One region of the Arthrobacter sp. 01N442 genome, then DNA from elsewhere that is predicted to be linked to it. Evidence: predicted binding sites of a transcription regulator. Region 1 holds the regulator's gene; the other holds the start of a gene.

Region 1 (4,488 bases):
GACAGCCCGGGGTGCCGGGCCACCCAGGCGCCCCCGGACAGCCGGGCCGCCTCGGCGGATTCCGGCTCGAGTGGCCGGCCGACCGGCCCCAAAACTTTCGAGGCACCCTGCCCGTGGGCGGCTACTCCGGGATATTCAGCGTCCCGGCCATGCCGATGGAGCTGAAGGCCTCTTACTGGGTCTGGGTCATTGGCGGGTTGCTGGGCTTGCTCGCAGGGGTGATCGGCGTCTTTGGCGCCCTGGTGCTCTTTGTGGTTTCGCCGCCGTCGGGCATCCTGCTGCTCTTGCTGGTACTGGTGGCGGTTGGCTTGGCCGCCGCGCAGGTAACGCTGGCAATGAAGATGAAGGAGGGCTGGGAGTGGGCCCGCTTCGCGCTGACCATTGCCGCCGGAGTCAGCCTGGTGCTGGCGTTGGCCAGCATCGGCGTCGCTGGCGGCGGCAGTTGGCCCGGCTTCGCCATCAGCCTGCTGGCGACCGTGCTGATGTGGCTGCCAAAGTCGCAGGCCTGGTTCGACGCAGCCAAGGGCCGCATCTGACGTTCATTTGCACGGAGCGGCGCCATGCCGCCCAAGGTCCGGAAGCCCGGGCTGCGCGGTCACGGCGACCCCGAAAATGCCCCTCAGAATCCCTCTGCGGAATGACCCAAACGGGCGCAGGCGCGGGGTACGGTGTAGTTAAACCACGCTGGGGGCAGGGTTATAGACACTGGTCCCGGCAGCCCATCCCGTCATCGAATGCAAAGGACCGCCATGAGTAACCCGCCAGTCGAGCCTTCCAACCCGGACGGACCCGAGTCGGGCAAGCAGGCTCCGCAGTACGGCCAGCAGCCGCCCGCCTATGGGCAGAACGCGCCCCAGTACGGCCAGCAGCCGCCCGCCTACGGGCAGAACGCCCCGCAATATGGCCAGCAGTACGGCCAGCAGGCGCCTGGATACGGCCAGAACGCTCCGCAGTACGGCCAGCAGTACGGCCAGCAGCCGCCGGCGTACGGGCAGAACGCGCCCCAGTACGGCCAGCAGCCGCCGGCTTACGGGCAGGCGCAGGGCCAATACGGCCAGAGCCCCTATGGCCAGTCCCCCTACGCACAGTATCCCTCGGAGCTCCCCGCGGGCGGGGCCGGGACCCGGCCGGCTCAGCTGGACCTCGCCTTTTGGCTCATCATCGGTGCGGGCATCCTGTCCTTCATCAGCAGCCTGGTCATCGCCTTCACCGCCCCGGACTACCTTGAGACCTCCATGCAGCAGGCCGCGGCGCAGCAGGGCAAGAGGCTCACGGCGGACGATCTCAACGCCGTGCGCGCCATCGTCCCCATCAGCGGCATCATTGGCGGGCTCATTTCCTTGGGCCTCTATGCCCTGGTTGCATTCCCGGTCCGCAAGGGCAAGAACTGGGCCCGCATCCTGGGAACGGTCTTTGCCGCCTTCTCGCTGCTGGGCCTGTTCGGCGGCGCGTTCGCCCTGGGTGTCCTCTCCGGCGTGCTGCAGATCATCGTGATCCTGATGGGCGTGGCCGGCATCGTGATCCTGTACCTGCCGACGGTGTCGCCCTACTTCAGCAAGCAGCAGCCGTTCGCCAACCCGTACGCGCAGAACCCTTACGGCCGCTAAGCCGGGGCCGTAAGCCAGCACCTCAGGAAGGGGCGTGGGAGCCGGAGGGACCAACTGAACTCAGTCGGCGTCTTCCGGGTCCTGCGCCCTTTGTGCGTGGTAGGCAAGGATTTGCAGTTCCGTGGCCATGTCCACCTTGCGGAGATTGACTCCCGGGGGCACCTGCAGCATGACCGGGGCAAAGCTCAGGATGCTGCGCACGCCCGCGGCCACCACCCGGTCGCACACGCTCTGCGCCACAGCGGCGGGCAGCGCCAGGACCACCATGTTGGTCCGGGTGCGTTCCAGCACGGCTTCCAGGTCCGCGGCGTCGCTCACCCGCAGCCAGCCCACCTCGCTACCCACCACCATCTGGTCGGCGTCGAGAATCGCAACGATGTCAAAGCCCCTGGATTCGAAGCCGCCGTACCGGGCCAGGGCCTTGCCGAGGTTGCCGGCGCCGACGATCGCGACTTTCCAGTCGTGGGTCAGGCCCAGGGCCGCGGCAATGTGCCGGTTCAGGTACTGCACCTCATAGCCCACGCCCCGGGTTCCATAGGAGCCCACATAGGAGAGGTCCTTGCGGAGGGTGGAGGAGCTGACGCCCGAGGCCTCAGCCAGCGATTCGGAGGAAACGCGGTCCACGCCTTCAGCCAGCAGGGTTGTCAAGGCGCGCAGATAGAGCGTCAGCCGCGCCACGGCCGCGGGCGGGATCTGCTTGGCGGCAGGTCCGGCTCCCCCGGGCAGGGCGTCGGGTGAAGAATCCAGCGAAGTCACTATCTGCTCCATTGCGTCGCGTTGTGACTCCACTCTAGAGCCCCCGCAGTTCAGGCCACAAAGCAGCAGCCCGCGGGTCCCCGGTTGCCTGGCCGGGGCGCGCTCAGGCCGACTGGCCGAGGGCGCGGCGCAGGGTCCGGGCCAGCCGGACCTCGTCGATCCGCCAGAAATCCCGCTGGACTCCGTCCACCAGCAGCACCGGGATCTCCTCGGCATAACGCTCGCGAAGCTCAGCGTCGTCGTCGATCGACCGCTCGGACCAGCCGAGCCCCAGCGCGGAGGTGACCCGGCCGACAGCGTCACGCGCGTCGGCGCACAGGTGGCAGTCAGCTTTGGTGATGAGTACGACGTCGGGGCGGGGCGCGGTTTCAGCCATGCCTCCACGGTAGCCCGGCGCCAGGTACGACGTCGACGCGAGGCGCGTCCGGTTCGCGCGGCCGGTGCGGCGGAGCCGTTCTGCGCGTAGGATCCCGCGGCATTGACTAGACTCGTGGCATGCCCGAGGAGAAGATCGTCGCTGTGGCCACGCGGCCCGTTGCGTCACCGCAGCACGGCGAAGCCGCCTTCTTCGACGTTGACAACACCCTCATGAGGGGCGCCAGCCTCTTCCATGTGGCCCGCAAAATGCATCAGCGCGGGGCGTTCACCATTCCCCAGGCGGCGGGCTTCGCCTGGAAGCAACTGATGTTCGTGTTCCGCGGCGAAAACATCGAAGACGTCCACGCCGTCCGCGACACCGCACTGAGCCTCGCCTCGGGGTTCACCGTGCAGGACATCGAAGCCCTCGGCGAGGAAGTCTACGACGAGATGATCGAGTCGCGGATCTGGCCCGGCACCAAGGCCCTGGCCGAACAGCACCTGCGGGTGGGGCGCCGCGTCTGGCTCGTCACCGCCACGCCGATCGAGGTTGCCGCCGTAATTTCCACCCGCCTGGGCCTCACCGGCGCCCTCGGCACGGTGGGCGAGATCCGCGACGGCTCCTACACCGGGAAGCTGGTGGGCGACATCCTGCACGGACCGGCAAAGGCCGTCGCAGTCCGCGCGATTGCCGAAGCGGAGGGCCTGGATCTCAACCGCTGCTGGGCCTACAGCGACTCGCACAACGACATTCCGCTGCTCAGCATGGTCGGCCACCCGGTAGCCATCAACCCCGATGCACGGCTGCGCCGCCACGCCCGCGAACACAACTGGCCGGTCTACGACTTCCGGTCCGGCCGCCGCGCGGCCACCCTGGGCCTGAAGGCCGCCACCATCGGCGGAGCCATCTACGGTCTTTGGCGCGGCTTCTCCCGCTTCCGCGGCCCCACCGTCTAGCCACCCTCCCCCGGGACCGCCCGGCCCGCCGCTGCGCCTTCGGACGGCCGCGCCTTCGGACGTGCGCACCCCGGATCCGCGGCGCGCTTGTCCGCCACCGCCGCGTCTTCCCGTATCCGAGGCCCAAAAGAAAATGCCCGCCGCCGGAAAGGCAACGGGCATTGACGCTGTTCGAAGTATCTCTACTTCTTATTGCGACGCTGGTGGCGCGTCTTGCGAAGCAGCTTGCGGTGCTTCTTCTTGGCCATACGCTTGCGACGCTTCTTAATAACTGAACCCACGAAAGTTCCTTACCGGCTAGATGCAGTACCTGCCTGTTGGGGACGGTCCGCGGGCTAGGCAAGCAGACTAAACAACTGACAGGTTCTTACAATGACGTAAAACGTTCCTTAACAGGGTACCGCCTATCCGGGGCACACCACGACCGCAGGCCCCGCGGAGGGGTCTGTCGCGGCCCGGTATGACAGTGGAAGACTCAGGCCGTCTCGGTGTGTCCGTCGACGACAGCACCCTTGAGGTACTGTTCGACGGCGTTTTCCGGAACCCGGTAGGAGCGGCCAAAGCGCACCGCCGGCATTTCGCCGGAGTGCACCAGGCGATACACGGTCATTTTGGATACCCGCATGACGTCCGCGACCTCGGCCACGGTGAGAAAGCGCGCGTTGGAGAAGTTGGCCTCCGAAGACATTTCCCTATTCCTTTTGCTCAAGCGAACGGCTGCCCCGTCTGAACGACATGGCGGTGTGCCGATGCTGAGCCATCAAACAACCATGTGCTAGATACTCTAGGGGTTCATGGTGCCAATGTGAAA
Region 2 (4,488 bases), on a different contig from region 1:
GCGGCAATGGACGCCTCGTATTGTTCCTTGGTTCCCCCCGGGAAAAAGTGCACAACTCCGTAGGCCATTTCTGCTCCTCGAGTGGTGGGCCGTAGCTGACGATTCCAGTCCTAGACCTGGCAGTGTCGGGTGTCAATGAGCCAGGAATCGCTCCGCTCCCGACGGCGCAGACAACAGCGCAGACATCAGCGCGGCACGATGCTCTGCTGCTCCGGGCAGGCACCGAGAACCCGTTCCATCGCGTTCTTCTCGGCCGCTGTCACCCACAGCGCGTAGGCGGCCTTCACCGAGATTTGCCGAGCGACGTAGTGGCAGCGGAACGCCTTGTTGGGCGGGAGCCAGCTCGCAGCGTCGGACGCACTCTTGTCCTGGTTGGCCTGGCCGTCCACGGCGATCAGGTTCAGCGGATCGTTGGCGAGGTGCTGGCGCAAGAGCGGGCTCAGCTGCTGGGCGCCCGTCTGCCAGGCGTCGCCCAGGGCCACGACGTGGTCGATCTGCACGGCTTTGCTGGAATCCGCGCCGCGCCGGAAGTCAACCGTGCGCCCGGTGTAGGGCTCCTGGAAGGTCCCGGACCCGATCCGGCAGCGGGAGCCCTTGGTGAACCTGGCGCCGGCCAGGTCGCGGCGGAGAATGTCGTTGCGCGTGTCGCAGCCGTTGCGGTCGACGTCGAGCCATGCCTGGCCGAAGGCGCTGCGGTCATAGTTGCCACTGGCCGCGCGGCCCTTCACCGGGAGCGACGCCAGGACGTCCGCGGCTCGTCCGGGCGGCACCGGCCGCACCGCCGGGACCATCTTCATCCAGCCTGCCGCCAGCACCGGAGCTTCGGTGGGGCCCGTAATCCGCGGCTCCCCCAGAGCAAACTGGCCGGCGGTGAAGAACCAGGCGACGCCCGTTAGCAGTGCCAGCACCGCAGCGGCCAGCAGGGCCCAGGCCTGGCGGGACCGGCGCCGGGCGCGCCGGTAATCGCGCCAAGAGGTGGTCACGGCGGTATCGGCGAGGGCGAGGTCTGGTGCACCCCTTCAGCCTAGGCAGGGGCGCCGACGGCGGCCCGCTTGTCCACAGTGTGCAGGACAGGTCGCTGCCCCCGGGGCAGGCGTCCGCAGGGGCGCCGGAGGCTCAGCGCCCGGCGGTCACTGTTCCTTGGTGACCCGCCGGAGGTCCTCCTCGGCGAGGTTCAGCAGCTCTTCCAACTGGCTGACCCGCGCATCGTCGATCTCGCCGGCCTCGCGTTTGGCACGGGCGTCGTCGAGGAGGCGCTTGGCTTCCTTGGCGTTGCGCCGGGCTACGTCGAGGGCGTGTTCCAGAGTGGTTTCGTGCTCCACAGCCGAGTTCTGTTCCATGGCTCCATTGTGGTTCCCTTTCCCGGCCGATTCCAGCGGACCGGCCGGGAAGGTCCAAAGAGGGGCTAGCCGACCTCGACCGGCAGGCCGGCAGCTTCGAGGGTCGCGGCCGCGTCTTTGGCCGGGAATGACGGCGGGTTGACGCCAGCCATTTCCTCCATCACGCGGACCACCTGGCAGCTGTAGCCGAACTCGTTGTCGTACCAGACGTAGAGCACCAGGTTCTTGTCGTTGGAGATGGTGGCCAGGCCATCGACGATGCCGGCGCGGCGGGAGCCGACGAAGTCTGTTGAGACAACCTCGGGCGAATCGATGTAATCGACCTGCTTGCGCAGTTCGGAGTGCAGCGACATTTCCCGCAGGTAATCGTTGACCTCGTCCTTGGTGGTGCCGTTTTCCAGGCTGAGGTTCAGGATGGCCAGGGAGACGTCCGGGGTGGGGACGCGGATGGAGCTGCCGGTGAGCTTGCCGAGGAGTTCCGGCAGCGCCTTGGCGACGGCCTTGGCGGCGCCGGTCTCGGTGATGACCATGTTCAGCGCGGCGGAGCGGCCGCGGCGGTCGCCCTTGTGGAAGTTGTCGATCAGGTTCTGGTCGTTGGTGAAGGAGTGGACCGTCTCGACGTGGCCGTGCACCACGCCGTAGCGGTCGTTGATCGCCTTCAGCACCGGGGTGATGGCGTTCGTGGTGCAGGACGCCGCCGAGACGATCTTGTCCGAATCCGTGATCGTGGCGTGGTTGATGCCGTGCACGATGTTCTTCAGCTCGCCCTTGCCGGGCGCGGTGAGCAGGACGCGGGAAACGCCCTTGCTCTGCAGGTGCTGGGACAGGCCCTCGGCGTCGCGCCAGCGGCCGGTGTTGTCGACGACCAGAGCGTCGTGGATGCCGTAAGCGGTGTAGTCGACCGTGGCAGGGTTGTCCGAGTAGATGACCTGGATCTGGACGCCGTTGGCGGTGATGGTGTCGTTTTCGAGGTCCACCTTGATGGTGCCTTCGAAGGAGCCGTGCACCGAGTCGCGGCGCAGCAGGCTGGCGCGCTTGGTGAGGTCGTTGTCGGAGCCGCGGCGCACCACGATCGCGCGCAGCCGCAGGCCGTGCCCGCCGCCGGCCTTCTCGATCAGGAGGCGGGCCAGGAGCCGGCCGATGCGGCCGAAGCCGTAGAGGACGACGTCGGTGCTGGTGCGGTCGTCGCCGCCGCGCTTGCCGACAACTTCGGCCAGTTCGTTGCGCAGGAACTCGTCCAGGCTGACGCCTTCGCCTTCGGCGCGGTACTTTTCGGTCAGGCGGGCAATGTCGATCGCTGCCGCGCCGAGGTCGAGCTTGGTGAGGGCGTCAAGCAGGGGCGCGGTCTCTTCGAGGCGCAGTTCTTCCTTGCTCATCCGGCGGGCAAAGCGGTGCGCCTTCAGGATGTTCATGGTGGACTTGTTGATCAGGCTCCGGCCGTGGATGGACGTCACCACGTTGTTTTCGCGGTACAGCCGGCCGATTACCGGAATCATGGCCTCGGCGAGCGCCTCCCGGCCCATCCACGTATCAAGACAAGAATCTGACGTCTGGCTCACAGAACTACCTTCCTAAAATCCACCACATACGTCGTCGTATGCGGCTGTCGGCTGCCGGCGGGTCTCCGGAACCTGAACGCGGCGGGGACTCGGTCCACCCCGCGCGCCTGCATGGAGCGCAAAGAAAAAGCCACCGGCTGCGAACGCAGACCCGGTGGCAGAACATCTACGTTCGCTATCCATTCTAAAGCGGCGGCCCCACCCCTGAGGCCGGGGGCAGCGTGAAATCACTCACACGCCTGCGGGGCACGGCCGACCCGGTGACGTAGGATGTCCGGATGGGACTCATAGTTGCACTACTTGTCATCTGGCTCATTCTTTCGATCCTGGGCTTCGTCGTTAAGGGCCTGCTCTGGCTGGCCGTCATCGGCCTGGTCCTGTTTGTCGCGACGGCAGCGTGGGGCTGGGTGAAGCGGAAGGCCAAGGCCTGATCCGAAACCTACGTCGTGGACAAAGGGGGCTGGCACCGAACGGTGCCGGCCCCCTTTTTGCTTTCCTGTGGCGAGCCAGGCCGCGTCATTCGAATCGGGTGGCCGTCAGTCCGGTCTGGCCGCGGACCAGACCGGCCATCGCGGCGACGGCTGCGAGTGCCAGCAGCAGGCTGAGGCCCAGGGCGGCGAAGTACGACGGCGCAGGCCAAGACATGCGGTACGTGCCGTCGATGAAGGTCACCATGAGCCACGCCACGAGGAATCCGAGCCCCACGGAGAGCAGCAGGACGGTCAGGAGGGGGACGGCTGCCTCACGGATGATGATCCGGCGCAGGACGGACTCCGGCATTCCCATCAGCCGCATCAGGCCGAGCACTCTCTTGCGGTCCAAGATCGCGGAGGCGGTGGCGACGGACAGGGACAGGCCGGCGATGGCGATTGCCACGAACATGCCAAGGTAGGCGAGCACGGCAAGGCCCTGGATCAGGCGGGTGCTTGATTGTAGTCCTGCGTCCAAGGAGGAATTGGCGGGATGTGCTGTAACACCTGAAGTATTCAAGAGTGTCCGGGCGCGATCCATGGCCTCGGGCGTCCCGTCAGTGCCGAGCACCATCACCACCGGCACCATTCCGTCCACGTTGGCGGCAGCGGGAGCGGGGGTCAGTGCCAGCGGTTGCGTTGTCCAGGAGTATAGGAACGACATATCAACCGTGACTATCTCTGTTGCTGGGATGTCATCGAATCCCAGGCCGGGGGCGTCCGCGGCGCGAAGATAGATTTCGGGGCTGGCATCCCTTTCTGAGAGGACTGCCGGGCCATAGCCAACGGTTGCGCTCCTGATTCCGGGCAGTTCCCTGGCGTGGCGGGCGGCCGCCTCGACCTGGGCCGGAGTGTGCCCGGCCCCAACGTTGGCGTGGAGGCTGGTGGGTTGCAGCAGACCGGGCCTGGTCGGAGGCGCCTCAGCGGACTTGATGATGCTGGATGCTCCGGCGAAGACGGAGACGACGAACACGGCGATCACGAGCCCGGAGACGGAACGGAAGGTCGCCACCGGGGTTTTGTGGATCCGGCTGGCGGCAATGACTGCCGCCGCGCTCCGCGCCTGCCGCAGCCCGATCCGGCTCACGAGACGGGTCAGCCAGGGGCCGATGACAACGA

What was found. Region 1 encodes Rex, which represses fermentation and respiration genes when NADH is low (regulators of the CRP and FNR family bind a similar motif). Its sites were predicted from a motif close to CTTGTGAANNNNTTCACAAG; they were not measured.
Region 2: the regulator Rex is predicted to act here: its motif matches at 3,118-3,137, upstream of AC1DNC_RS12225 (glyceraldehyde-3-phosphate dehydrogenase).

The regions. Positions count from the first base shown of each region.
Region 1 covers NZ_JBFTRD010000004.1:770,082-774,569, forward strand. Annotated here, with positions in the region: gene AC1DNC_RS11000 (hypothetical protein) at 1-536, shown strand, start outside; gene AC1DNC_RS11005 (hypothetical protein) at 750-1,607, shown strand; gene AC1DNC_RS11010 (redox-sensing transcriptional repressor Rex) at 1,668-2,363, opposite strand; gene AC1DNC_RS11015 (glutaredoxin family protein) at 2,467-2,739, opposite strand; gene AC1DNC_RS11020 (HAD family hydrolase) at 2,859-3,677, shown strand; gene AC1DNC_RS11025 (30S ribosomal protein bS22) at 3,860-3,958, opposite strand; gene AC1DNC_RS11030 (helix-turn-helix domain-containing protein) at 4,153-4,365, opposite strand.
Region 2 covers NZ_JBFTRD010000005.1:206,780-211,267, reverse strand. Annotated here, with positions in the region: gene AC1DNC_RS12240 (hypothetical protein) at 1-68, opposite strand, end outside; gene AC1DNC_RS12235 (HNH endonuclease family protein) at 186-983, opposite strand; gene AC1DNC_RS12230 (hypothetical protein) at 1,131-1,340, opposite strand; gene AC1DNC_RS12225 (glyceraldehyde-3-phosphate dehydrogenase) at 1,406-2,899, opposite strand; gene AC1DNC_RS12220 (hypothetical protein) at 3,178-3,330, shown strand; gene AC1DNC_RS12215 (FtsX-like permease family protein) at 3,416-4,488, opposite strand, start outside.